DNA from 4 places in the Pseudescherichia sp. L3 genome. Region 3 is predicted to be linked to each of the others. Evidence: predicted binding sites of a transcription regulator. Region 3 holds the regulator's gene; each other region holds the start of a gene.

The links. The regulator PurR, encoded in region 3, represses purine synthesis genes. The targets are predictions, from matches to a motif close to CANGCAAACGTTTGCNTG.
Region 1: a site for PurR is predicted at 2,901-2,918, ahead of purL (phosphoribosylformylglycinamidine synthase). Genes of this name have one in related genera too.
Region 2: a site for PurR is predicted at 2,723-2,740, ahead of NR795_RS14970 (NCS2 family permease). Genes of this name have one in related genera too.
Region 4: a site for PurR is predicted at 4,991-5,008, ahead of glyA (serine hydroxymethyltransferase). Genes of this name have one in related genera too.

The regions. Positions count from the first base shown of each region.
Region 1 is NZ_JANKYC010000001.1:2,354,033-2,359,912, forward strand. Features, by position in the region: gene purL (phosphoribosylformylglycinamidine synthase) at 1-2,815, opposite strand, end outside; gene mltF (membrane-bound lytic murein transglycosylase MltF) at 3,082-4,656, shown strand; partial or broken gene tadA (tRNA adenosine(34) deaminase TadA) at 4,653-5,178, opposite strand; gene yfhb (phosphatidylglycerophosphatase C) at 5,205-5,840, opposite strand; gene NR795_RS11415 (PTS transporter subunit EIIC) at 5,844-5,880, opposite strand, start outside.
Region 2 is NZ_JANKYC010000002.1:724,371-730,250, forward strand. Features, by position in the region: gene NR795_RS14965 (Na+/H+ antiporter) at 1-958, opposite strand, end outside; gene NR795_RS14970 (NCS2 family permease) at 1,121-2,470, opposite strand; gene NR795_RS14975 (glutathione S-transferase family protein) at 2,812-3,480, opposite strand; gene soxR (redox-sensitive transcriptional activator SoxR) at 3,771-4,241, opposite strand; gene soxS (superoxide response transcriptional regulator SoxS) at 4,328-4,651, shown strand; gene NR795_RS14990 (EAL domain-containing protein) at 4,662-5,880, opposite strand, start outside.
Region 3 is NZ_JANKYC010000001.1:1,039,634-1,045,513, forward strand. Features, by position in the region: gene NR795_RS05110 (riboflavin synthase subunit alpha) at 1-199, shown strand, start outside; gene cfa (cyclopropane fatty acyl phospholipid synthase) at 250-1,398, opposite strand; gene punC (purine nucleoside transporter PunC) at 1,663-2,820, opposite strand; gene punR (DNA-binding transcriptional activator PunR) at 2,956-3,867, shown strand; gene purR (HTH-type transcriptional repressor PurR) at 3,900-4,925, opposite strand; gene NR795_RS05135 (YnhF family membrane protein) at 5,223-5,312, shown strand; gene NR795_RS05140 (MFS transporter) at 5,495-5,880, shown strand, end outside.
Region 4 is NZ_JANKYC010000001.1:2,342,096-2,347,975, forward strand. Features, by position in the region: gene NR795_RS11345 (FGGY-family carbohydrate kinase) at 1-671, shown strand, start outside; gene NR795_RS11350 (SIS domain-containing protein) at 668-1,267, shown strand; gene NR795_RS11355 (PAAR domain-containing protein) at 1,738-3,186, shown strand; gene NR795_RS11360 (hypothetical protein) at 3,179-3,571, shown strand; gene glyA (serine hydroxymethyltransferase) at 3,633-4,886, opposite strand; gene hmpA (NO-inducible flavohemoprotein) at 5,200-5,880, shown strand, end outside.

The DNA of each region.
Region 1 (5,880 bases), 1.3 Mb from region 3:
CCGCCTCACGATCTTCGGCGCGCACCTGAATCACCGCGCCCAGCTCTTCGTTAAACAGCGCCGCCAAACGGTCGCTGCCCAGGGCGGCGATATCGGCCTCGATCCCGCAGTGGCCGGTAAAGGCCATCTCGGCGAGGGTCACCAGCAGGCCGCCGTCTGAGCGGTCATGGTAGGCCAGCAGCTTACGCGCCGCCACCAGCGCCTGCATGGCGTCGTAGAAGCCCTTCAGCTGATGCACGTCGCGCACGTCTGCCGGTTTATCACCCAGCTGGCGATAAACCTGGGCCAGCGCCGTCGCGCCCAGCGCGTTATGGCCTTTGCCAAGGTCAATCAGCAGCAGGGCGTTATTGTCGGTAGAGAGCTGCGGCGTCACGGTGTGGCGCACGTCCTCAACGCGGGCAAACGCGGTGATCACCAGCGACAGCGGCGAGGTCATCTCGCGCTGCTCGCTACCCTCTTGCCAGCGGGTTTTCATCGACATCGAGTCTTTACCCACCGGGATGGTCAGGCCGAGGGCCGGACACAGCTCCTCACCCACCGCCTTCACCGCCTCATAGAGGCCGGCATCTTCCCCCGGGTGACCCGCTGCGGCCATCCAGTTCGCGGAGAGCTTGATGCGTTTGATATCGCCAATCTGGGTGGCGGCCACGTTGGTCAGCGCTTCGCCTACCGCCAGACGGGCGGAGGCGGCAAAGTCCAGCAGCGCCACCGGAGAGCGTTCTCCGATGGACATCGCTTCGCCGTAGTAGCTGTCAAGGCTGGCGGTGGTTACCGCGCAGTTGGCCACCGGGATCTGCCACGGGCCAACCATCTGATCCCGGGCGACCATGCCGGTGACCGTACGGTCGCCAATGGTCACCAGGAAGGTTTTTTCCGCCACCGCAGGCAGGTGCAGCACGCGGTTAACCGCTTCGGCCACGGTAATGCCCTGCGGGTCGAAGAGATCACCAGCGGCTTTCAGCGACTCAACGTTGCGGGTCATCTTCGGCGTTTTACCGAGCAGGACGTCCAGCGGCAGATCGATAGGCTGATTGTCGAAGTGGCTGTCGGTCAGGCTCAGGTGACGCTCTTCGGTCGCTTCGCCGATCACCGCATACGGGGCGCGCTCACGGCGGCACAGGGCGTCGAAGAGATCCATCTGATCGGCAGCCACCGCCATCACGTAGCGCTCTTGTGATTCGTTACACCAGATCTCCAGCGGGCTCATGCCCGGCTCGTCGCTCAGAATGCTGCGCAGATCGAAACGTCCGCCGCGGCCGCCGTCGCTCACCAGCTCCGGCATGGCGTTAGAGAGACCGCCTGCGCCAACGTCGTGAATAAACAGGATCGGGTTGGCATCGCCCAGCTGCCAGCAGCGGTCGATTACCTCCTGGCAACGGCGCTCCATCTCCGGGTTATCACGCTGTACCGAGGCAAAGTCGAGATCGGCATCGGACTGGCCAGAGGCCATGGACGAAGCCGCCCCACCGCCAAGACCGATATTCATCGCCGGGCCGCCGAGCACGACCAGCTTCGCGCCAACGGTAATCTCGCCCTTCTGCACGTGATCGGCGCGGATGTTACCGATACCGCCCGCCAGCATGATCGGCTTATGGTAGCCGCGCAGCTCTTCGCCGTTGTGGCTGTTGACCTTCTCTTCGTAGGTACGGAAGTAGCCGGTCAGCGCCGGACGGCCAAATTCGTTGTTGAACGCCGCGCCGCCCAGCGGACCGTCGGTCATGATATCCAGCGCGGTAACGATACGATCCGGCTTGCCGAAATCCTCTTCCCACGGCTGCTCAAAGCCCGGAATACGCAGGTTAGAGACGGAGAAGCCCACCAGGCCCGCTTTCGGCTTCGCGCCGCGGCCGGTTGCACCTTCGTCACGGATCTCACCGCCGGAGCCGGTTGCCGCGCCCGGCCATGGCGAGATCGCCGTCGGGTGGTTGTGGGTCTCGACCTTCATCAGGATATGGGTAGGCTCCTGATGGAAATCGTAACGGCCTGCTTCGCTATCGGCGAAGAAGCGCCCAACCTCTGAACCTTCCATCACCGCCGCGTTGTCTTTATAGGCCGACAGCACGTGGTCCGGGGTTTTCTCAAAGGTATTTTTGATCATTTTAAACAGCGACTTCGGCTGCTGCTCGCCGTCGATTACCCAGTCGGCGTTGAAGATCTTGTGTCGGCAGTGCTCGGAGTTCGCCTGGGCGAACATGTACAGCTCGATGTCGTTCGGGTTGCGCCCGAGGGTGGTGAAGGCATCGAACAGGTAATCAATTTCGTCTTCCGCCAGCGCGAGACCCAGACGCTGGTTAGCCTCTACCAGCGCTGCACGTCCCTGTTCCAGCATGTTCACGCTCTCTACCGGCGCGGGCTGATGGTGGGCAAAGAGTTTCTCCGCCTCTTGCAGTGCGTCAAAGGTCGTCTCCATCATGCGGTCATACAGCTCGGCGGCCACCGCCTGCCACTGTTCAGCGCTCAGGGTAGACGCTTCAACGTAGTAAGCGACGCCGCGCTCAAGGCGGGCGATCTGCGTCAGGCCGCAGTTGTGGGCGATATCCGTTGCTTTTGAAGACCAGGGAGAGATGGTCCCCGGACGCGGCGTCACCAGCAGCAGCTTGCCGGCAGGCGCGTGGCTGCTCAGGCGCGGGCCGTAGGTCAGCAGGCGGCCGAGCTGGGCGTGTTCATCGGCATTTAGAGGAGCGTTGAGGTCAGCGAAATGGACATACTCAGCGTAAATGTTGCTTACCGGGAGGGCGGCTGCCTGAAAGCGTGCCAGCAGTTTGTTGATACGGAATGCAGACAGTGCAGGCGAACCACGCAGAATTTCCATCATAAGTCTCTCGTCTTTAGCGCGTCGATGACGCTGTAAGAATGCGCCAGGGGGAAAACGGGCGTCATTATAAAGAATCCTGCCCGCCGACGAAACCGTTTGCGTGGAAATAAAATTGCCCGAAATTTTTAGCAATAGATGTTACCTAATTCTCTAATAAGTTGCTAAGTGCCGCAATCTTAAGCAAAATGCCGCTCACTTCCGGATAAATGCTTTTCTATAATAATGACGGCGGACTGAGGCGTCAGGTGACGCAGAGAATTAACTCCTTGAGAAAATTAAAGTTTAATTATCTGCTTATCGGCATTGTGACTCTGCTGCTGGCAGCAGCTCTGTGGCCCTCGATCCCCTGGTCGGGTAAAGCCGAAAACCGCATCGCTGCGATCCAGGCGCGCGGCGAGCTGCGCGTCAGCACCCTGGTCTCTCCGCTTACCTGGAACGCCACCAGTGATAAACCCACCGGCCTCGATTACGAGCTGGCCGAACAGTTTGCTACCTATCTTGGCGTGAAGCTGCGCATTACCGTGCGGCAAAACATCAACCAGCTGTTTGACGATCTCGATAACGACAATGCCGATATGCTGGCGGCCGGGCTGGTCTATAACAACGAACGCATCAAGCACTATCAGAGCGGGCCGGTCTACTATTCCGTTTCCCAGCAGCTGGTCTATCGGGTAGGCAGCCTGCGTCCACGCACGTTAGCCTCAGTGACCGATGCACAACTGACCGTCGCGCCAGGGCACGTTGTCATTAGCGATCTGCAGGCGTTAAAGGAGAAGAAGTATCCGGATCTGAGCTGGAAGGTGGACGAGAAGCTGGGCACTAACGATCTGCTCTTGCAAGTTGCTCAGGGAAAGCTGGCCTATACCATCGCCGACTCCGTGGCCATAAGTCTATTCCAGCGCGTGCACCCCGAGCTGGCGGTGGCGCTGGATATTACCGACGAGCAGCCGGTGGCATGGTTTAGCCAGAATGATAGCGATAACGCCCTCTCCGCCGCCATGCTGGACTTCTTCAACGTGATTAACGAGGACGGCACCCTGGCGCGCCTTGAGGAGAAGTATCTCGGCCACGGCAAGGGGTTCGACTATGTTGATACTCGCGCCTTCCTGCGCGCCATCGATAGCGTCTTGCCTGACCTGCGTCCGCTGTTTGAAAAGTACGCCCAGAAGATCGACTGGCGTCTGCTGGCGGCCATCTCTTATCAGGAGTCCCACTGGGACACCCAGGCCACCTCCCCCACCGGCGTACGCGGCCTGATGATGCTGACTAAAAATACCGCCCAGAGCCTGGGCCTGACCGATCGCACCGATGCTGAACAGAGCATCAGCGGCGGGGCGCGCTATCTTCAGGATATGATGGATCACGTCCCGGCAACGGTGCCCGAGGAGGAGCGGATTTGGTTTGCACTGGCGGCCTACAACATGGGCTATGCCCATATGCTTGACGTCCGCGCCCTGACGGCGAAGACCAAAGGCAACCCGGATAGCTGGTCAGATGTCAAACAGCGTCTGCCGCTGCTTAGCCAGAAGGCGTGGTATAGCAGGCTTACCTATGGCTACGCCCGCGGGCATGAAGCTTACGCCTACGTGGAAAATATCCGTAAGTATCAGATTAGCCTGGTAGGTTATCTGCAGGAGAAAGCGCGGCAGCAGGAGCAGCAGATTGCTCACGAGCAGCGTATGGCGCAAAGTTATCCGGTGGTCGCTCAGGAGGAGCTCGCCGAGACCCACTATGGCGTGATGCCGCTGAGCGCCTTCTCTCCCGCCGAGGCGTTCGGTCAGTCCAGCTTTACGCTACCGGGGATTTTGAACCAGGCGTCAGCAGGCGCTGAGACGCCTTAGCGCGCCTGCTTTTGCGCTTTGATCGCCAGCCGACGCTGGCGGAAAAATTCGCTGAGCATGCCGGAACACTCCCCATTTAGCGTCCCCTCGACGATCTCTACCCGGTGGTTCATGCCAGGATGGTGCAGGACATCCATCAGGGAGCCTGCCGCGCCGGTTTTCAGATCGCGCGCGCCAAACACCAGCGTGCCGATACGGCCGTGAACCATTGCCCCCGCACACATAACGCAGGGCTCCAGAGTGACGTAGAGGGTGGTATCAAGCAGACGGTAGTTTTGTAGCACCAGCCCCCCCTGACGCAGGGCCATGATCTCGGCGTGCGCGGTGGGATCGTGGCGGCCAATGGGCCGGTTCCACCCCTCGCCAATCACGCGGTCGTTGTGCACCAGCACCGCCCCGACCGGCACCTCCCCTTCATCCCAGGCGCGCTGCGCGAGCATAAGCGCGTGGCGCATCCAGTATTCATGGGTCAATTCGGTATCGGACACGGCTCAGCACTCCAGTAGTCAAAACGGGGCGCATTATACACAGGTGTAAGTACGCACACACTATTCGAGTTGCTGAAGCTCACCGTGGGGGGTGACACGCCACCGATGCTCGCAGAAGTAGAGCAACGGGTTATCCTGCTTGCTGTCGCTGTAGCCGCTGTAGAGGCGCAGCGGCGTGCCGATTTTCCGCTCCAGCTGCACCACCTTCTCATGCCCGAGGCAGCGCATGGAGAGCACCCAGCCACCGTGGCTGCGGCGGATCTGGCTGGCGATCAGGTTGACGCGGGGCAGCCAGGGGGTATCAAAATAGACCTGCTCTACCAGCGGCTGCGGGGAGCCAGTGATCAGCCAGATATCAGCATCGGAGGCGTCGAGATAGTTGGTCAGGCGATCCTGCACCACCGGGAAGGCGGTGACGCGCTCGCGAAACCAGGTTACAAATGACTTCTCCAGCGCTTTAAGCCGCGCCTCGCTGTGGCCAAAGGTGCAGCCCCACAGCAGCAGGCTCATCGGCCAGCGGGCGGCCCGCCCCTTTACCAGTAACGCAATGCCGATAACCGGCAGCAAAGGTAGAACGAGCAGCGCATTGAGTGGCTGATGCCGCAGCAGATACCGCAGAAATGTCCCGAACATATCCTGCTGATGCAGCGTTCCATCCAGATCGAAAAACACAACACGACGCTCGCTATTTGCCAAACCCTACTCCTTTGGATCGTTAAAACCTAACAGCCAGGTA
Region 2 (5,880 bases), on a different contig from region 3:
TGTCGGTAAACAGCATCCAGGTTTCGACATTGGGGTCGGCCTCGGCGGCCACCAGCGAGGATTCGAGGATCCCCGGCAGCTGCAGGCCCAGCAGCAGGAACACCATGCCGTTAAACACAAACTCCAGCATCGCCCAGGTGCTGTTGGCCCGCAGGCGCATCGCCAGCGGCGCGCGGCGCATTACCCCGGAGCGGGTGATGGTCATCCCTGCCGCCACGGCGGCCAGAATGCCCGAGAAGCCAATGTGTTCCGCAATCAGGTAGGAGGCAAACGGCAGCAGGAACAGCAGCACGATCTGCGTCGCTGGCTCATCGCCGCCCCAGCGGCTGAGGAAGCGCAGCGAGCGGCCATACAGCCAGCTCACGATGAAGCCCGCCAGGATACCGCCCACCGCCACCTTAAGGAACTCTACCGAGGCCCCGCCGACGGTAAACACCATCGTGCCCATCGCCACCGCGACGGCAAACTTCAGCGAAACCAGGCCGGAGGCGTCGTTCATTAACGCTTCGCCCTGCAGAATGCCCATGATTTTTTTCGGGATGCGTCCTTCCCCGACGATGCCGGAGAGCGCCACGGCGTCGGTCGGGGAGAGCACGGCTGCCAGCGCTAAGGCCGGCACCAGCGGAATACCCGGTACGATCCAGTAGATAAGGAAGCCAATGCCGACCACGGTGACCAGCACCAGCGCCAGCGCGAGACCAAGAATCTCCCGCCCGTGTTCGAGGAACTCCCGCGTCGGCGTTTTCCAGCCGTCGGCGAACAGCAGCGGTGGAATGAACAGCACCAGAAACAGCTCGGGATCGAACTCAACGTGCAGGCCAAACGTCGGCAGCGCCAGCATGGCGCCGATGGCAATCTGCATCAGCGGCAGCGGGATCTGGAACGGTAAAACGCGCGTGATAACGCCGGAGAGAGAGACCACAAGGGTCATGATGAGAATGGTAAAGAAGATTTCCATGCGTTCCCTGTTTGCGATGTTTTTTATATCGAGAGGTGACGAACGATGACGAGGCATCATGCCTCTCATAATAGAACATGCAGGCTAACGCAAAGGAAACAAGATGTGCCTTAAAAACAAAAATGGGCGGCCAGAGCCACCCATTTTAAGGTGCAGAGGGGCTTAGATTGCCCAGCCGCCGGCGTAGAAGGCCACCAGCGCAATGGCGATCACCACCGTGCCGATATTCAGACGACGCCATTCACCAGAGACGATGCGGCCAATCACCAGCGAGGCGAAGCCGATCATGATGCCGGTAACGATGTTACAGGTCAGCACGATAAAGACAGCGGTGATCAGACCGGCCATCGCATCAACAAAATCGGCAAAGTCGATTTTAGCCACGTTGCTCAACATCAGCAGGCCAACGTACATCAGCGCCGGCGCCGTGGCGTAGGCTGGAACCAGGTAGGAGAGCGGGGAGAGGAACAGGATCAGCAGGAACAGCACGCCAACGGTAATGGCCGTCAGCCCGGTTTTACCGCCCGCTGCCGTACCGGCCGCCGATTCGATATAGACCGCTGCCGGGGCTGCACCCACCAGGCCGGAGAAGACGCTGCTCAGGGAGTCGGTGGTCAGCGCTTTGCCGCCATCGATAATCTGGCCGTCTTTATCCAGCAGGTTTGCCTGGCCGGCTACCGCGCGGATAGTCCCGGTGGCATCGAACACCGCCGTCATCACCAGCGCCAGCACGCTTGGCAGCACCAGCGGGTTCAACGCGCCAACGATGTCCAGGCTACCGATCAGCGAGTTGCCTTGATCGTCGCTCAGCGACGGCATCGCAAAAATGCCGGAGAAGTGTACGGTCGGATCGAAAAGCAGACCCACAATCGACACGCCAATGATGGTCAGCAGGATACCGCCCGGCACCTTCAGCTTCTCCAGGCCGATAATCACAGCCAGACCAATCAGAGACATCATCACCGGGAAGCTGTCGAAGTTGCCCAGCGCCACCGGCAGCCCTTCAATCGGGTTTTTCACCACCAGGCCAACGCCGTTTGCGGCGATCAGCAGCAGGAACAGGCCGATACCGATCCCAGTGCCATGCGCCACGCCCTGCGGCAGGTTGCGCAGGATCCAGCTACGAATGCCGGTAGCGGAGATCACGGTAAACAGGACGCCCATCAGGAACACTGCGCCAAGGGCGACCGGGACGCTAATCTGCTGGCCCAGCACCAGGCTGAAGGCGGTAAAGGCGGTCAGTGAGATGGCACAGCCAATGGCCAGCGGCAGGTTTGCCCACAGCCCCATGACGATAGAGCCCACACCGGCCACCAGACAGGTAGCAACGAACACCGCGGCGGGTGGGAAACCCGCTTTTCCCAACATGCCTGGAACGACGATCACGGAGTAGACCATCGCGAGGAAGGTGGTTAACCCGGCGACGACTTCCTGACGGACAGTGCTGCCACGAGCAGAAATTTTAAACCAGGCGTCAAGCGAACCGCCGGTACGCGCTGAAGGCGTAGACATAGAAAACATCCCCTGAAGAGTTTTATTTTTCGTTGTTTAGCGTGGTGGACAATCCACTGCCCGTTAAACGTCATCGTTCCAAAACAGGTTGTGGCTAAGCAGAGCCACAAAAAGCAAACGTTTAACTCCGCGCAAACAAAACGGCTGTAAAAAAAGGCAAACGATTATCTAGCGTTCACAGGGGGCATTTCAACTTAACTTTATCGGTTTTTACTAAATTTCCCTTATGACGGCGAAAAACCAGGCAGCGGATGCGCAAACGTTATCGTCTATGCGCAACCTGGCAACATTTTTGACCAGACCCGCCCCCGTCTCTCTTCATCCATCGTTTTTTAACATGCTCACGCGCCGGGAAGATCGAAGGGGCCGCCCTGGGCGATGGCGCGCTGCCACGCCGGACGATTTTCAACCCGCGTTTTCCACGCCTGCAGGTTGGGCAGATGGTCGACGCCGCCGCGTGCCAGCAGGGCAAATACCGGGAAGCTCATCTGAATATCTGCCATGCTGGGCTGCTCGCCGGTAAACCACGGCTGGCTGCCGAGCTGCGACTCAATGTAGCGCGCATGGGTTTCAAGCTGTTTATTGAGCCAGGCTTTTTGCACGCCCTCCCCCAGCGCTTTGCCCAGGGTACGCAGTCCAAAGGGCACCGGCGGTTTGCCGAGGCTGCCAAACACCAGCTTCATGAGCAGAAGGGGCATCAACGATCCTTCGGCATAGTGCAGCCAGAAACGGTACTGGAGCTTCTGTTGCGTATCCGTTGGCTTGAGCTGACCGCGGGTATCATAGGTTTCCTGCAAATGTTCAAGGATTGCGCCGGATTCGGCGACGATGGTGCCGTTATCATCCAGCACCGGTGATTTCCCCAGCGGATGCACTCTCTTTAGCGCCTCGGGGGCCATCATGGTTTTTTCGCGCTGGTAGCGCACAATTTGGTAGGGCAGACCCAGCTCTTCCAGGGCCCAAAGAACGCGCTGGGAACGCGACTGATTAAGATGATGTACAGTGATCACGGTTGTCTCCTGCTATCGATATGAGATAAGGCCTTGTCAGGCTTGCCCTTGCCTTCCCTAACTATAGAAAATTGCGCATGATCCGCAGAAAATTTCGGCATAACAGGTGGGCTTATCTCTGGCAATCTCGGTCTGGTGGCATAGACTAAAAGTGTCAACACAAACCGGAACCTCAACAACGCGTTCGAGCGAGGGGTGTTGATGTCGGGGGAAACCCTCCTGTAAAAGAGCGGGATAGAGCGAAAGACAAAGACCGGAAATAACTAAAGCGCCCTTGTGGCGCTTTAGTTTTATTTGTCGTTCGCCTCATCTTCTAACAGACGGGCCCCGGTTCCCTGCTCTCCCAGCCGGTCGCCTGGGTTACGTAGCGGACAGTCGCTGCGCGACAGACAGCCACAGCCGATACAGCCATTCAGATCGTCCCGTAGCGCCTCAAGCGTATGAATACGTCTGTCCAGCTCCTCCCGCCACTGGGAAGAGAGCTGCTCCCACGTTTTGGCATTCAGCGTATGACCCGCAGGCAGCACGCTCAGCGCTTCGCCGATGGTCGCCAGAGGAATACCGATGCGCTGGGCAATCTTGATGATGGCCACATAGCGCAGCACGTCACGGGTATAGCGCCGCTGGTTGCCCTCATTACGGACGCTTTTAATCAAGCCTTTACTCTCATAAAAGTGCAGAGCCGAGACGGCGACCCCGCTACGCCTCGCCACTTCGCCAGGGGTCAGCATCGCTTTTATGCGCGGCAATTTCTTTTCCATAAAGCTCTTTACCTCAAGTTAACTTGAGGAATTATACTCCGCTTCAGACCAAACGACGACTTCAGCACTGAAAAAGAGGCAGCAGTATGTCCCATCAGCAAATTATTCAAACGCTTATTGAATGGATTGATGAACATATCGACCAACCCCTGAACATTGATGTAGTGGCGCAGAAATCCGGATACTCTAAATGGTATTTGCAGCGGATGTTTCGTGCGGTGACTCACCAGACGCTGGGGGATTATATCCGTCAGCGGCGGCTGGTAATGGCGGCAGAGGCGCTACGCACGACGCAGCGGCCAATCTTTGATATTGCGATGGAGCTGGGGTACGTCTCGCAGCAGACCTTTTCCCGCGTGTTCCGGCGGGAGTTTGACCGCACGCCGAGCGATTACCGGCATCAGATGTAGCGCAGGCAAATCAGCGCAGCGACTGCCGGGTCCACGCCATAAAGTCCTGCGGCGACAGGGCCTTTGCGAAGTACCAGCCCTGGCAATACTGCACGCCACGCTTTAATAGCCAGGTCACCTGCTCTGAGGTTTCCACACCTTCGGCAATGATCTTGAGGCGTAAGCTTTGCGCCATCTCAATGATGTGTTCCGCAATCAGATGGCTGGTACTGTTGGTGGTCAGCGTATCGATAAAGGACTTATCGATTTTCAGAATATCGACGTTCAGAGAATATAAATTGTGCAGGTTGGAATAACCGGTACCAAAATCATCAATCGCCACCTCATATCCCGCCTGACGAAACGCCTGGATAACCGGCGTTGTTTTCGGCACATCGATAAATCCACGCTCGGTAACTTCAATTTTAATTTGCTGAGCCTTGACGGCATGCTGTTGGGCTTTATCAGAAATTAAAGCAATCAGGCGAGAGGAGTGGAAGTCCGAAGCGGATAGGTTAATTGAGATATAGAGCTGCGGATTTTCTGATAAGAAACGGCCTAAATCAGCGAAGACTTCCTCAACCGCATAATCGGTTACCCGTTCAATGAGCCCCTCTTTTTCGGCTAGCGGTATGAATTCCGCCGGGCTCATCACCTGCCCTTCAAAACCAGGCCAGCGTAACAGCGCTTCGGCCCCCACGCACTGGCCGGTTTTAATATCAATAATTGGTTGATAATTGAGCCGAAGCTGGCGTTTTAGCAAGGCGCGATGCAATAGACGGCGCGGCGAATTAATTTCCTGGTGGGTTCGGGACCACATTAGCAAAATAATGATGCTGCAAATCATCCCCAGCGGCAGCGTGAGCGTCGCCTGGTGATAGAGAAACTGGAAATAGCGATCGCTGGAGGTCGAGACAATAATCGCTATGGGGCGCTTTTCAGAGTTGGCGATGGTATAGAAACGCCCGGCATGCTGAAAGGTAAAATCGTTATTCTGTATCAAACCTGCCAGTACCCGGGCATCTGCCGTTGGGCTCACCGAGAAGAACGCCTTGGTTATCGTGTCATACAGGCCGTAGGCCAGCGAGGGGTCATCCGACATGACTTCGCTATAGGCCAGCGGATTGACTACTATCGCATAATGACCGCGCTGCATATAGACCATCTTATAGCCAGCATAAAACGGCGTGTCACGATAATAGTAGTTGGAGATATCCGGAGAACGCGTATATTCCGCTGCGGGAATAATA
Region 3 (5,880 bases):
GGTCACGCCGACACGTTTCTGTGTGCATCTGATCCCCGAAACGCTGGAGCGCACTACGCTGGGCAATAAAAAGCTGGGGCATAAGGTCAATATTGAGATCGACCCGCAGACCCAGGCCATTGTCGATACGGTCGAGCGCGTACTGGCCAGCCGGGAAGCAGCGATGATTGCCGCCTCGGTTAGCGGCAGCGACGAGTAACGAGTAAAAAGATAAAAAACCCCGGCATGCCGGGGTTTTTTATCAGTATATTAGCGCGCCACGCGCAGGCCGTTTTCGACGCCGCGGCTGAACACCACCTGCCAAAGCTGAATATCCCGCGCACGAAACGCACCCGCACAGGCATTCAGGTAGTAGCTGAACATGCGCTTAAAGCGTTCAGAGTAGTTATCAGCAATCTCCGGCCAGGCAGCCAGAAAACGCTCGTGCCAGGCCATCAGCGTGGTATCGTAATCAGTGCCAAAGTTATGCCAGTCCTCCATGATGAAATGAGGCTCGCTGGCCGTGGCAATCTGGCGCACCGATGGCAGGCAGCCGTTCGGGAAGATATACTTATCGATCCACGGGTCAACGTTGTTATCGCTTATTTTCGCGCCAATCGTGTGGAGCAGGAACAGACCCTCTGGCTTGAGGTTGCGATCGACCACCTCAAAATAGGTGGCATAGTTTTTTGGACCCACGTGCTCAAACATGCCGACCGAGACCACGCGGTCAAACTGATCTTTTAGATCGCGATAATCCTTTAGCAGAATGGTCACATCCAGCCCCTCGCAGCGGGACTGGGCCATCTTTTGCTGCTCTGCCGAGATGGTAACGCCGGTCACGCTGACGCCATAGTTTTTAGCCATAAAGTAAGCCAGACCACCCCAGCCGCAGCCGATATCAAGCACGCGCATGCCGGGCTGCAACTGCAATTTTTCACAGATTAGCCGCAGCTTGGCCTGCTGTGCGGCTTCCAGGGTCTGGGCCTCTTTCCAGTAGGCACACGAGTACTGCATATAGGGATCGAGCATGCGGCTGAAGAGATCGTTACCCAGATCGTAATGCTCTTTGCCAACTATCCAGGCACGCTTCTGACTTTGCAGGTTAAGCACCCGCGCTGCTGCAATACGAAGGGTATCTTTGAGGTGGCGCGGCATCTGCTTATCCAGACCGGCGCGGAGAACCTTGCTAAAGAACATATCCAGCCGGTCACACTCCCACCAGCCGTCCATATAGCTCTCACCCAGCCCAAGCGAGCCCTCTTTTAACACGCGCTTAAAAAAACGGGGATTTTTAACCCGGATATCCGACGGGGCGGTACCGTTAATGTTAATGCCCGCACGGCTTAACAGTTCGTTTGCGATACGGAACCAGTTATCGCTCTGTATGTTGACTTCTTCTATACACGATGAACTCATAGCTTCTCCATCACCCTATGTGATCAGAACCTTCAAACAGCGTAGACGCGTTTAATGGTTTGTGAGAAATCCCACGGAACGGGCCGTGAGCTTGATATCCGACGTAGAACAGAGGAAGGGAGATAGCCCTTGCCGAAAATGCCGTCCATGGAAGAACAGGCGTACTCCGACGCCTGCCAATACATATTTTTGCTATTAAGAATTATCGAATTGAGTATAGGACGCAAAAACGGCTCGTTCAACCGATTATGGTTAGTTAACTAATTATTTTATTGCCTGTTTTTGCACCCAATAGCCCAGCCCGGCAAGCAGCGCGGTCAACAGCATAACGCTGGTCGTGGTGAGCAGAGGCGTAGCGATAAGCGTTGAAACCAGCAGGCTGGCGAAGAAGCAGAGGCCCAGCTGGAGGGTATTTTGCAGCGCTGCCGCGCGTCCCGCGCCCTGTGGAAACGGACTCAATGCCTGGGCTACAACAATGGGATAGATCGCACCGTTAGCCATCGCCATGACACAGAACGGCACCAGCAACAGCGTTAATGAAACCTGCGGTATAAAGGAGACCAGCCAGACGGCAACCACGCTCAGGGCGTAGAGGGCCAGCAGCCAGGGCAGCATGCGTGGCCCCTGCCAGCGTTGCAGCGCGGCGCGACAGCCGTAACCGCCCAGCAGAAAGGCGATGGTCTGCGGGACATAGCTCAACCCAATCGCCGTGGGACCATAGCCCAGCGCGCTCAGGATAAACGGCGAGCCGGTCAGCCAGGCGAAAAAGCTGGCCGAGCAGGCGGCGTAGATGGTGACGTTTCCGCAGTAAAAGCGGGAGCGTAACAGCAGCCCAAAGGTGACGGGCGTCGCGTGCGGGTGCTGTTTTTTGACCGGTTTTTTAAGGCGCAGCGCGGGCAGCATCAGCAGCAGCGTGATAACAAACAGCACCATGAAGATCGTCTGCCAGTGGGAGTGGGCAAGGATCCAGCTTCCCAGCAGCGGCGCAAGGGCAGGTGACAGCCCTACCAGCGGCATGATGGTGGCAAAAATCCGGTTAACCCGCTGAGCCGGATAGTAGTCCGTTACCAGCGTCTGCCAGCTAACCGCCGCAGCACAGACCCCTACGGCCTGAACAAAACGCAGCACCAGCAGCGTGGTGCCGTCACGCACCCACAGCATGCCGAGGCAGCCGAAAGCAAACAGCCCCAGCCCGCAAAGCAGTATTGGCCTGCGGCCAAAGCGATCGGAGAGTGGGCCCCATACCAGCTGGGCGAGGGCGAAACCGGCCAGAAACAGGCTCAGGCTGGCGCTCACGGCCGATGCAGGCGTATTGAGATCCTGCTGAATAGCAGTAAACGCCGGCAGATACATATCCGTTGCCAGAAAGCCCAGCACGCTTAATCCCGCCAGCCAAACTAAAAACCCTTTACCAGGTAACATCATGATTCCTTCTTATTATCTTTTACACGACAGGTGAACAGGACAGATCGCAAAGCGGCAAAGTGTAGGCAGTGCATTGTCGGTTGTGAAACGGTAATATTTGCGCGGTGCATTCAAATTTTTTGCAGGCAGAATATGTGGTCAGATTACTCCCTTGAAGTCGTAGATACCGTCGCCCGTACCGGCAGCTTTAGCGCCGCCGCCCAGGAGCTGCACCGGGTTCCCTCTGCAATCAGCTATACCGTTCGCCAGCTGGAAGAGTGGCTTGCCGTGCCTTTGTTCGAACGACGTCATCGGGATGTCGTGTTGACCCCTGCCGGCAGCTGGTTTTTGCAGGAGGGGCGGTCTGTCATCAAAAAAATGCAGGTCACCCGACAGCAGTGTCAGCAGATAGCCAACGGCTGGCGCGGGCAGCTTGCCATTGCCGTCGATAATATTGTGCGTCCCGAACGCACCCGGCAGATGATCGTCGACTTCTACCGCCACTTTTCAGACGTGGAGCTGCTGGTGTCGCAAGAGGTGTTTAATGGCGTCTGGGATGCGCTGGCCGATGGGCGCGTAGAGCTGGCTATCGGTGCGACTCAGGCCATACCTGTAGGCGGGCGCTTTGCCTTTCGCGATATGGGGATGCTCAACTGGCGCTGCGTCGTGGCCGCTCATCACCCGCTGGCGGGCAGGGGTGGCCCGCTGAGTGACGATCTCCTGCGCGGCTGGCCGTCGCTGGTGTGGGAAGATACTTCCCGGCTGCTGCCCAAGAGGATCACCTGGCTGCTGGACAACCAGCGGCGAATGGTGGTGCCGGACTGGACCTCTTCAGCAGAGTGTCTGAGCGCCGGACTGTGCATCGGTATGGTGCCGGGCCATTTTGCACGGCCGTGGCTCGATCGCGGTGAGTGGGTGGAGCTCCAGCTGGAAGAGCCGTTTCCAGATGCAGCATGCTGCCTGACCTGGCAGCAAAACGACAACTCGCCCGCGCTGGGCTGGCTGCTGGACTACTTAGGCGATAGCGAAACGCTTAATCGGGAGTGGCTGCGAGAGCCGGAGTGATCGGCTCCCGCAGGTTTTATCGCGGCGGGATCTTAACGGCGATAGTCGCGGAAGGGACCGTCAGCGACCGAGCGGCGCTCGATCAGCCGAGGATGAACCTCAATCGACTGTGACTCTTCACGCTTATTCACAATGCGGTCCATCAGCATATTAAAGGCGGTTTCCCCCAGCGAGTCTTTGGGCTGGTGGATGGTGGTCAGCGCAGGGGTGAAGAACCGGGCGTTACGCACGTTATCATAGCCGATCAGCGATACATCCTGCGGCACGCGCAGGCCCATCTCGTCGACGGCGCAGAGCGCACCCATTGCCATCACATCGCCGCCGCAGAACACGGCAGTAGGGCGGTGCGGCTGAGAGAGGATCTGCTGCATCGCCCGGTAGCCGGACTCGGGTTCAAAGTCGCCCTGCACAATCCAGTTTTCCGGCACGCTGATCAGCGCCTCTTCCATGGCTTTCATAAAGCCAGCCAGACGACCCGCGCCGGTGTTGCGCTCAAGCGGGCCAGGGATCACACCAATCTCACGATGGCCGCGCTCGACCAGGTAACGGCCAGCCATATACCCGCCTTCGAAGGCGTTATCGATCACCGAGTCGGTAAAGTCTGCTTTTGCCTCGCCCCAGTCCATGACGACCATGGGAATATGGCGATACTCCTCCAGCATGCTGAGCAGCGGGGCGGGGTATTCAGAGCACATCACCAGCAGGCCATCGACGCGCTTTTGCGCCATCATCGACAGATAGGCACCCTGCTTCTCCAGGTTGTTCCAGGCATTACCCAGGATAAGGGTATAGCCTTTCTGGAAGCAGTTTTTCTCTACCGCTTCGATAATCTCGGCAAAGTAGGGCGCTTCGCTGCTGGTCGCCAGCAGGCCAATCGATTTGGTATGGTTAACCTTCAGGCTGCGGGCCACGGCGCTGGGTGAGTAGTGCAGCTCTTTAATAGCTGCCCACACCGCATTACGCGTCTCTTCTGCCACAAAGCGGGTTTTGTTAATAACATGTGATACGGTTGTGGTGGAAACGTTTGCTCGTTTCGCTACGTCTTTTATAGTTGCCATTCAATGTCACTCCAAACCACGACGTAAGCTCCTGAAAATAGTGTAGGTAAACGTTTGCCTCTACTCAGCCTGCACGCAACGTTTGGAGATGCGATTCGCCGGGAAAACGACACGGAACGTCAGGAGGGGTCTATGGCCGGTACGCGAATAAATTTAGCGTGGAATTTTGTCTTATCTTGATGAAAAGGGGAAGCGTTAAAACGCATATCACCCCAAATCAAAGAAGATTTTTGCCCATAAATGTGTAAAAATGCGCAGGCTCACTTTTTGTGGGGTAATAAGAATGGAGAGAAATTGATGAGTGCAGATCTGAAGTTTTCCCTGATGACCACCGTTGTTGTGCTGGGCCTGATTGTTGCGGGTGCGCTGACCGCTGCGTTAAATTGATTCAGCATGGGGGAGGGGCCTCTCTCCCTCTGTTTAATGTCGACCTTTTCCCCGCCCAATTGTTATCAAAATGGCAATAAACTTTTGTTAGTTTGATAACTTCTGTTTTTTTGTGATAAATGTCATGCTTTTGGCTTCTGTGACGGTGTCGCCTGTCGACACGGCAATTCTGGAGTCAAAATATGAAAATCAACTTTCCCCTGCTGGCCCTGGCGATTGGGGCATTTGGCATCGGTACCACCGAGTTCTCCCCGATGGGCCTGCTGCCGACGATCGCTCGTGGGGTAGATGTCTCTATACCGGCAGCGGGGATGCTTATTAGCGCCTATGCCATTGGCGTGATGGTGGGTGCGCCGCTGATGACGCTGCTGCTCTCCCATCGCGCGCGTCGTAGCGCGCTGATCTTCCTGATGGCCATCTTTACCCTGGGCAACGTGCTGTCCGCACTCTCTCCTGACTACACCACCCTGATGCTGTCGCGGATTCTCACCAGCCTTAATCACGGGGCCTTCTTTGGGTTGGGATCGGTGGTGGCAGCCAGCGTTGTGCCCAAAGAGAAGCAGGCCAG
Region 4 (5,880 bases), 1.3 Mb from region 3:
CGGCGACCGGGGCGCTGATCGACCATATTATTCAGTCTCACCCCTGCTACGAAACCCTGCTGGCGCAGGCTAAAACCCAGGGGCAGACCATCTATGAAATACTCAACGCCCTGCTGCGCAAGATGGCCGGCGAGCCGGAGGATATCGCTTTCCTGACCCGCGATATTCATATTCTGCCCTACTTCCACGGCAACCGCTCACCGCGCGCTAATCCGACGTTAACCGGGGTGATTAGCGGTCTGAAGCTCTCCCGTACGCCGGAGGATATGGCCCTGCACTATCTGGCAACTATTCAGGCGATTGCCCTCGGTACCCGGCACATTATTGAGACTATGAATCAGACTGGCTATACCATCGACACCATTATGGCCAGCGGCGGCGGCACCAAGAACCCGATCTTTGTGCAGGAGCACGCTAACGCTACCGGTTGCGCGATGCTGCTGCCGGAAGAGAGTGAAGCCATGCTGCTCGGCGGTGCGATGATGGGCACGCTTGCGGCGGGCGTGTTCGAAACCTTCCCGGAGGCGATGTCGGCCATGAGCCGGATCGGTAAGACCGTCACGCCGCAGACCAATAAGATCAAGCAGTACTACGACCGCAAGTACAAGGTGTTCCACGCGATGTATGAGGATCACATGAAGTACCGCCAGCTGATGCAGGAGGGCGCATGAGCTCATCGTGGCAGCAGGCAACCGCCGCCTGGGATATCTATAGCGAGGCGTTGGCTGGACTCGGTCAGCACCTCAGCGAGCCGCAGTGGGAGGCGCTGCTGGCCGAACTGCGCGGTTGCAAAGGCAAGATTGTCGTGACGGGAGTCGGTACCTCCGGCATCGCGGCGCGTAAGATTGCCCATATGCTGGCCTGCGTAGAGCGCCCAGCGATCTACCTGAACGCCACCGACGCGGCCCACGGCGATCTGGGCTTTTTACGCGCCGATGACCTGATGATCATGCTCTCACGCGGGGGGAACTCTGACGAGCTGACGCGCCTGCTGCCAGGGCTTGCGGCCCGCAGCGTGCCGCTGGTTAGCGTGACCGAGAATGCTGATTCGGCGATTGCTCACGCCTCGCGGCTGGTGATCTCTACCGGCGTGCAGCGTGAGATCGATCCGCTGAACATGCTGGCAACCACCTCCATCGTGCTGGCGCTGGCGATTTTTGATGCCGCCTGCGCCTGCCTGATGAGCGAGAGTGGGTATTCAAAAGAGAGCCTGCTGGCAGTGCATCCCGGCGGCGACGTGGGCGTTACGCTGCGCAGCGAGCGGTAACACGCTCACAGCCACTGTTTTTGCGGGTTTTGTAGGCTGGGCAAGCGAAGCGCCGCCCGGCGTTTGCAGCAAGCAGTGAATTGCCCGGCGGCGCGTTGCTTGCCGGGCCTACAGGTTAGTGCATGACCTGACGCAAAAAAGCTACCCTGGACATAATGCCAATCGGTTACGATCCGGAAATGCTCACTCATTTCCGGATTTTTTATGACTGCTACTCAGGCGACTTTCTGTTATCTGGTTACAGACGGTAATTTAATGTAAGTAACAGAATAATCATAACGTTAATGCGGCTTGCAGGGCCGTTACTTTTTTTGAATAACATCACCTGTCGGCGTTATTATTACCCTGATTTTTATCCTTATTGATAAAGGGGTTTTATGTGGCAAAGCACTATAATAATGAGCTGACATCTGAGTTGCTGGCTCAACTTAACAGGCCATCTCATACACCTGAGCATGAGGGGCAAAATAATGGCAACTAACCGTGCTATATGGAATGGCATACCACAAGGACTTGATGGCGACCGTACGACAACAGGTTCATATGCGATAAGTTCTTTACCGAATTTCAGTACTGAGGAAATAGGCGCACTTCGACATGGGGATAAAACAACCTCGTGTCCGGCCTGCGGTCAGGTCGGTGAACTTATCGGTAATATTCCATTCGTCATTCTTCATGGGCGATGCGCTGCGGGGAATAGTGCTGTGGTTACGTGTGGCTGCCCTCCTGGTTCAAATCGCCTTATATCCCCTGCCGGGCCTGTAGGTAGGGGTGGGTTGCAAAGTACCAGGATAGTGAATCAACCTCAACCCATTCAGTTTGCGCAGACAGCTAAAGTCCCTCCTCAGACACCTCCTTCACCAGTACCTATTACAACACAGTCTAAGAAGCCCCATACTCCTGTTGATGCGGGTTACTGTATTCTTCCCTATGGCGCAACGGCTAAAGGTTATGAATCATGGTTATTCAATGACGAATCAGTACCCGGTACAAAAGCCCTTTATCATTCGCTGAATGGTTCAGAGGAATATAAAGCAGGTTCTCTTCTATTAATTGTCGATCCTGAAAAACAGAATGATCGGCAGATAGCCCATATGAAAGCCGCAAAAGCACGGGTTGATGCGGCACTGGCACCACTCAGCCACCAGCAGGCCAGGTTTCTGCACAAAAACCGTGATGTACTGGCAATGGCTGCCGCAGCCCTTGATGCATCGGGAACCGGAAGGGATGCAGTAGGGAGTATTGCAGAAGCGGCAAAAGGCTATTTTGAGCGTATAGAGCAACTGTTAATACAAATTCAGACAACCTATCAAAATGCCTATATCACCCAGGGTGCGCTTATCGGGGAGGAGTTTTATGTTCAGCGCCGTCAACTGCTGGCTCAACTCGACAGCATATTAAAAGCATTCATGAATAAACGTTTCATATTTAATCAATATGAAAGCCTGAAAACATCATTAGGCCTTTCCACTCACGCCATTACACACCGGTGGAACGAAACCGGTGTGGGTGATATTGAGAACTACGCCACGCATATTGAAAAGGCTGCCAAAATTGTTAAGGCGATGGAAGTTTTCGGCAGAGTCGGGATCGGTCTGAATGCTCTTAATGCAGCTGGAAAAATCTATGATGCCTGTACTACAGGACGCGAATGCAAGAAAACGACGTTTGCATCAGTGGGGGAGTTTGCCGGCGGGTTAGGAGGCGGCATAGCTGCCACTAAAATTTTAACATCGGAGATAGCGGATGCCGGATGTGCGGTCGTTTTAGGAGGATTAAGTATTGAGGCTGGGGGAATTCTGGCTCTCACGTGCTCCCTGGCGGTTACAGGAACGGCAGCATATAAAGGTGATAAGCTATTTGGAGCAATCGGTGAATGGACTGGTGAAAAAATTAGTGGGCAAATAATAAATGAATAACTTACGCGATGTATTGGCATTAGTTTTAGGGTCAATTTTCCTGACCTGCTGCTTTCTGACAATTTTAATGGCAATATTTAGCAAAAGTAGGTTCAATGAAGTTTGCGATTTATATGAGCGTGAGTTTGGAGAGCTACCATTAGCTGTTTCAATCCTGAAAGAGTGTAGTCCGTTTGGCTTTGCTGCTGGTTACGCAGTAAAAAACAGCTTTATTTTACGCCCATTGATATTCGGAAAAAAATCTATTCACAGCAAAGTGGATGATGTTTTATTTATGAAGCAATTGCCACCAAAACTTAAATATTGGTTTATTATCGATTTCTATATTTCTTTAATAGCGTTTATTTCTATGATTGCGTGTGGTGTCATTAAAGGAAGCATTTAATATTCTTTTAAACTTCAATAAAAAAGGCCGCATCAGCGGCCTTTTTCACATTCTGGAAGGATTATGCGTAAACCGGGAAGCGGGCGCAGATATCCAGCACTCTCTTTTTGGTGCTTTCAATGACGGCTTCGTCGTTGATATTGTCCAGAATGTCGCACATCCAGCCAGCCAGCTCTTTCACTTCCGCTTCTTTAAAGCCGCGGCGAGTCACAGCCGGAGAACCGATACGGATACCGGACGTCACAAACGGGCTCTTCGGATCGTTTGGCACGCTGTTTTTGTTCACGGTGATGTTGGCGCGGCCCAGGGCAGCGTCAGCTTCTTTACCGGTCAGGTTCTTATCAACCAGATCCAGCAGGAACAGGTGGTTTTCAGTACCGCCAGAAACCACTTTGTAGCCACGGTTCAGGAACACGTCCACCATCGCTTTGGCGTTCTTCGCGACCTGCTGCTGGTAAACCTTGAACTCTGGCTCCATCGCTTCTTTCAGTGCCACCGCTTTTGCCGCGATAACGTGCATCAGCGGGCCGCCCTGCGCGCTTGGGAAGACAGCGGAGTTCAGTTTTTTGTACAGCTCTTCATCACCGCCTTTCGCCAGGATCAGACCGCCGCGTGGACCCGCCAGGGTTTTGTGGGTGGTGGTGGTCACAACGTGCGCGTGCGGAACCGGGTTCGGGTAGACGTCTGCGGCAATCAGACCCGCAACGTGCGCCATATCAACGAACAGGTAAGCACCGATGCTGTCTGCGATTTCACGCATTTTTGCCCAGTCAACCACGCCGGAGTAAGCGGAGAAGCCACCGATGATCATCTTCGGCTTGTGCTCTTTAGCCTGCTTCGCCATGTCTTCGTAATCAATTTTACCTGACTCATCAATACCATAAGGGATGATGTTGTACAGCTTGCCGGAGAAGTTAACCGGGGAGCCGTGAGTCAGGTGGCCGCCCTGCGCCAGGTTCATACCCAGAACGGTATCGCCCGGTTGCAGCAGCGCAGTGTAGACCGCGAAGTTAGCCTGGGAGCCGGAGTGCGGCTGAACGTTAGCGTAGTCTGCGCCAAACAGCGCTTTAGCGCGGTCGATAGCCAGCTGCTCAACCACGTCGACGTATTCGCAGCCGCCGTAGTAGCGTTTGCCCGGATAGCCTTCGGCATATTTGTTGGTCAGCTGAGAACCCTGTGCCTGCATAACGCGCGGGCTGGTGTAGTTTTCGGAGGCGATCAGCTCAATGTGCTCTTCCTGACGTACTTTCTCTTGTTCCATCGCCTGCCACAGCTCGGCATCATAATCGGCAATGTTCATTTCACGCTTTAACATCCGCATCTCCTGACTCAGCTAACGGTAATTTTCAATGGCCCTCGGGGCACCGGCGACCAGTATAACCGATCCATTTTCTGATAACAGGTCTTGACATGGGTTTTTACGCAAACGATTGGCTCCCCGTGGCACAAGGGTTTGTCCCATAAGTATCCTCCCCTGTAATCACGATTTCTTTTCAGGTATATCGTGCAAATATTTCATGACATCGCGACGCAACCTAAATACGCTATTAACCATTTACAATGCAGGGGAACTTTTATAAGATGCATTTATAATGCAACTTATAGAAATGATCAATAAGGAAAAGGCAATGCTTGATGCTCAAACTATCGCAACCGTAAAATCCACTATTCCCCTGCTTGTTGAGACCGGCCCAAAGCTAACGGCGCACTTCTATGATCGCATGTTTAAGCATAATCCGGAGCTGAAAGAGATTTTCAACATGAGCAACCAGCGCAACGGTGACCAGCGTGAAGCGCTGTTTAACGCCATTGCTGCCTATGCCAGTAATCTTGAGAATCTCCCGGCGCTGCTGCCTGCGGTAGAAAAGATCGCCCAGAAGCACACCAGCTTCCAGATCAAACCTGACCAGTACAACATTGTCGGTGAACATCTGCTGGCAACCCTTGATGAGCTGTATAGCCCGGGTCAGGAGGTGCTGGAGGCGTGGGGCAAAGCCTACGGCGTGCTGGCGGGCGTGTTCATCAACCGCGAAGCCGAGCTGTATAAAGCCCACGCTACCCAGCCCGGCGGTTGGGAAGGCACCCGCCCCTTCCGCATCGTGGCGAAAACGCCGCGCAGCGCGCTGATCACCAGCATTGAATTCGAGCCGGTCGACGGCCAGCCGGTGGCCGAGTATCGCCCAGGCCAGTATCTCGCCGTCTGGCTGAAACCGGACGGTTTCCCGCATCAGGAGATCCGCCAGTACTCCCTGACCCGCAAGGCCGATGGTAAAGGGTATCGTATCGCCGTGAAGCGTGAGCAAGGCGGT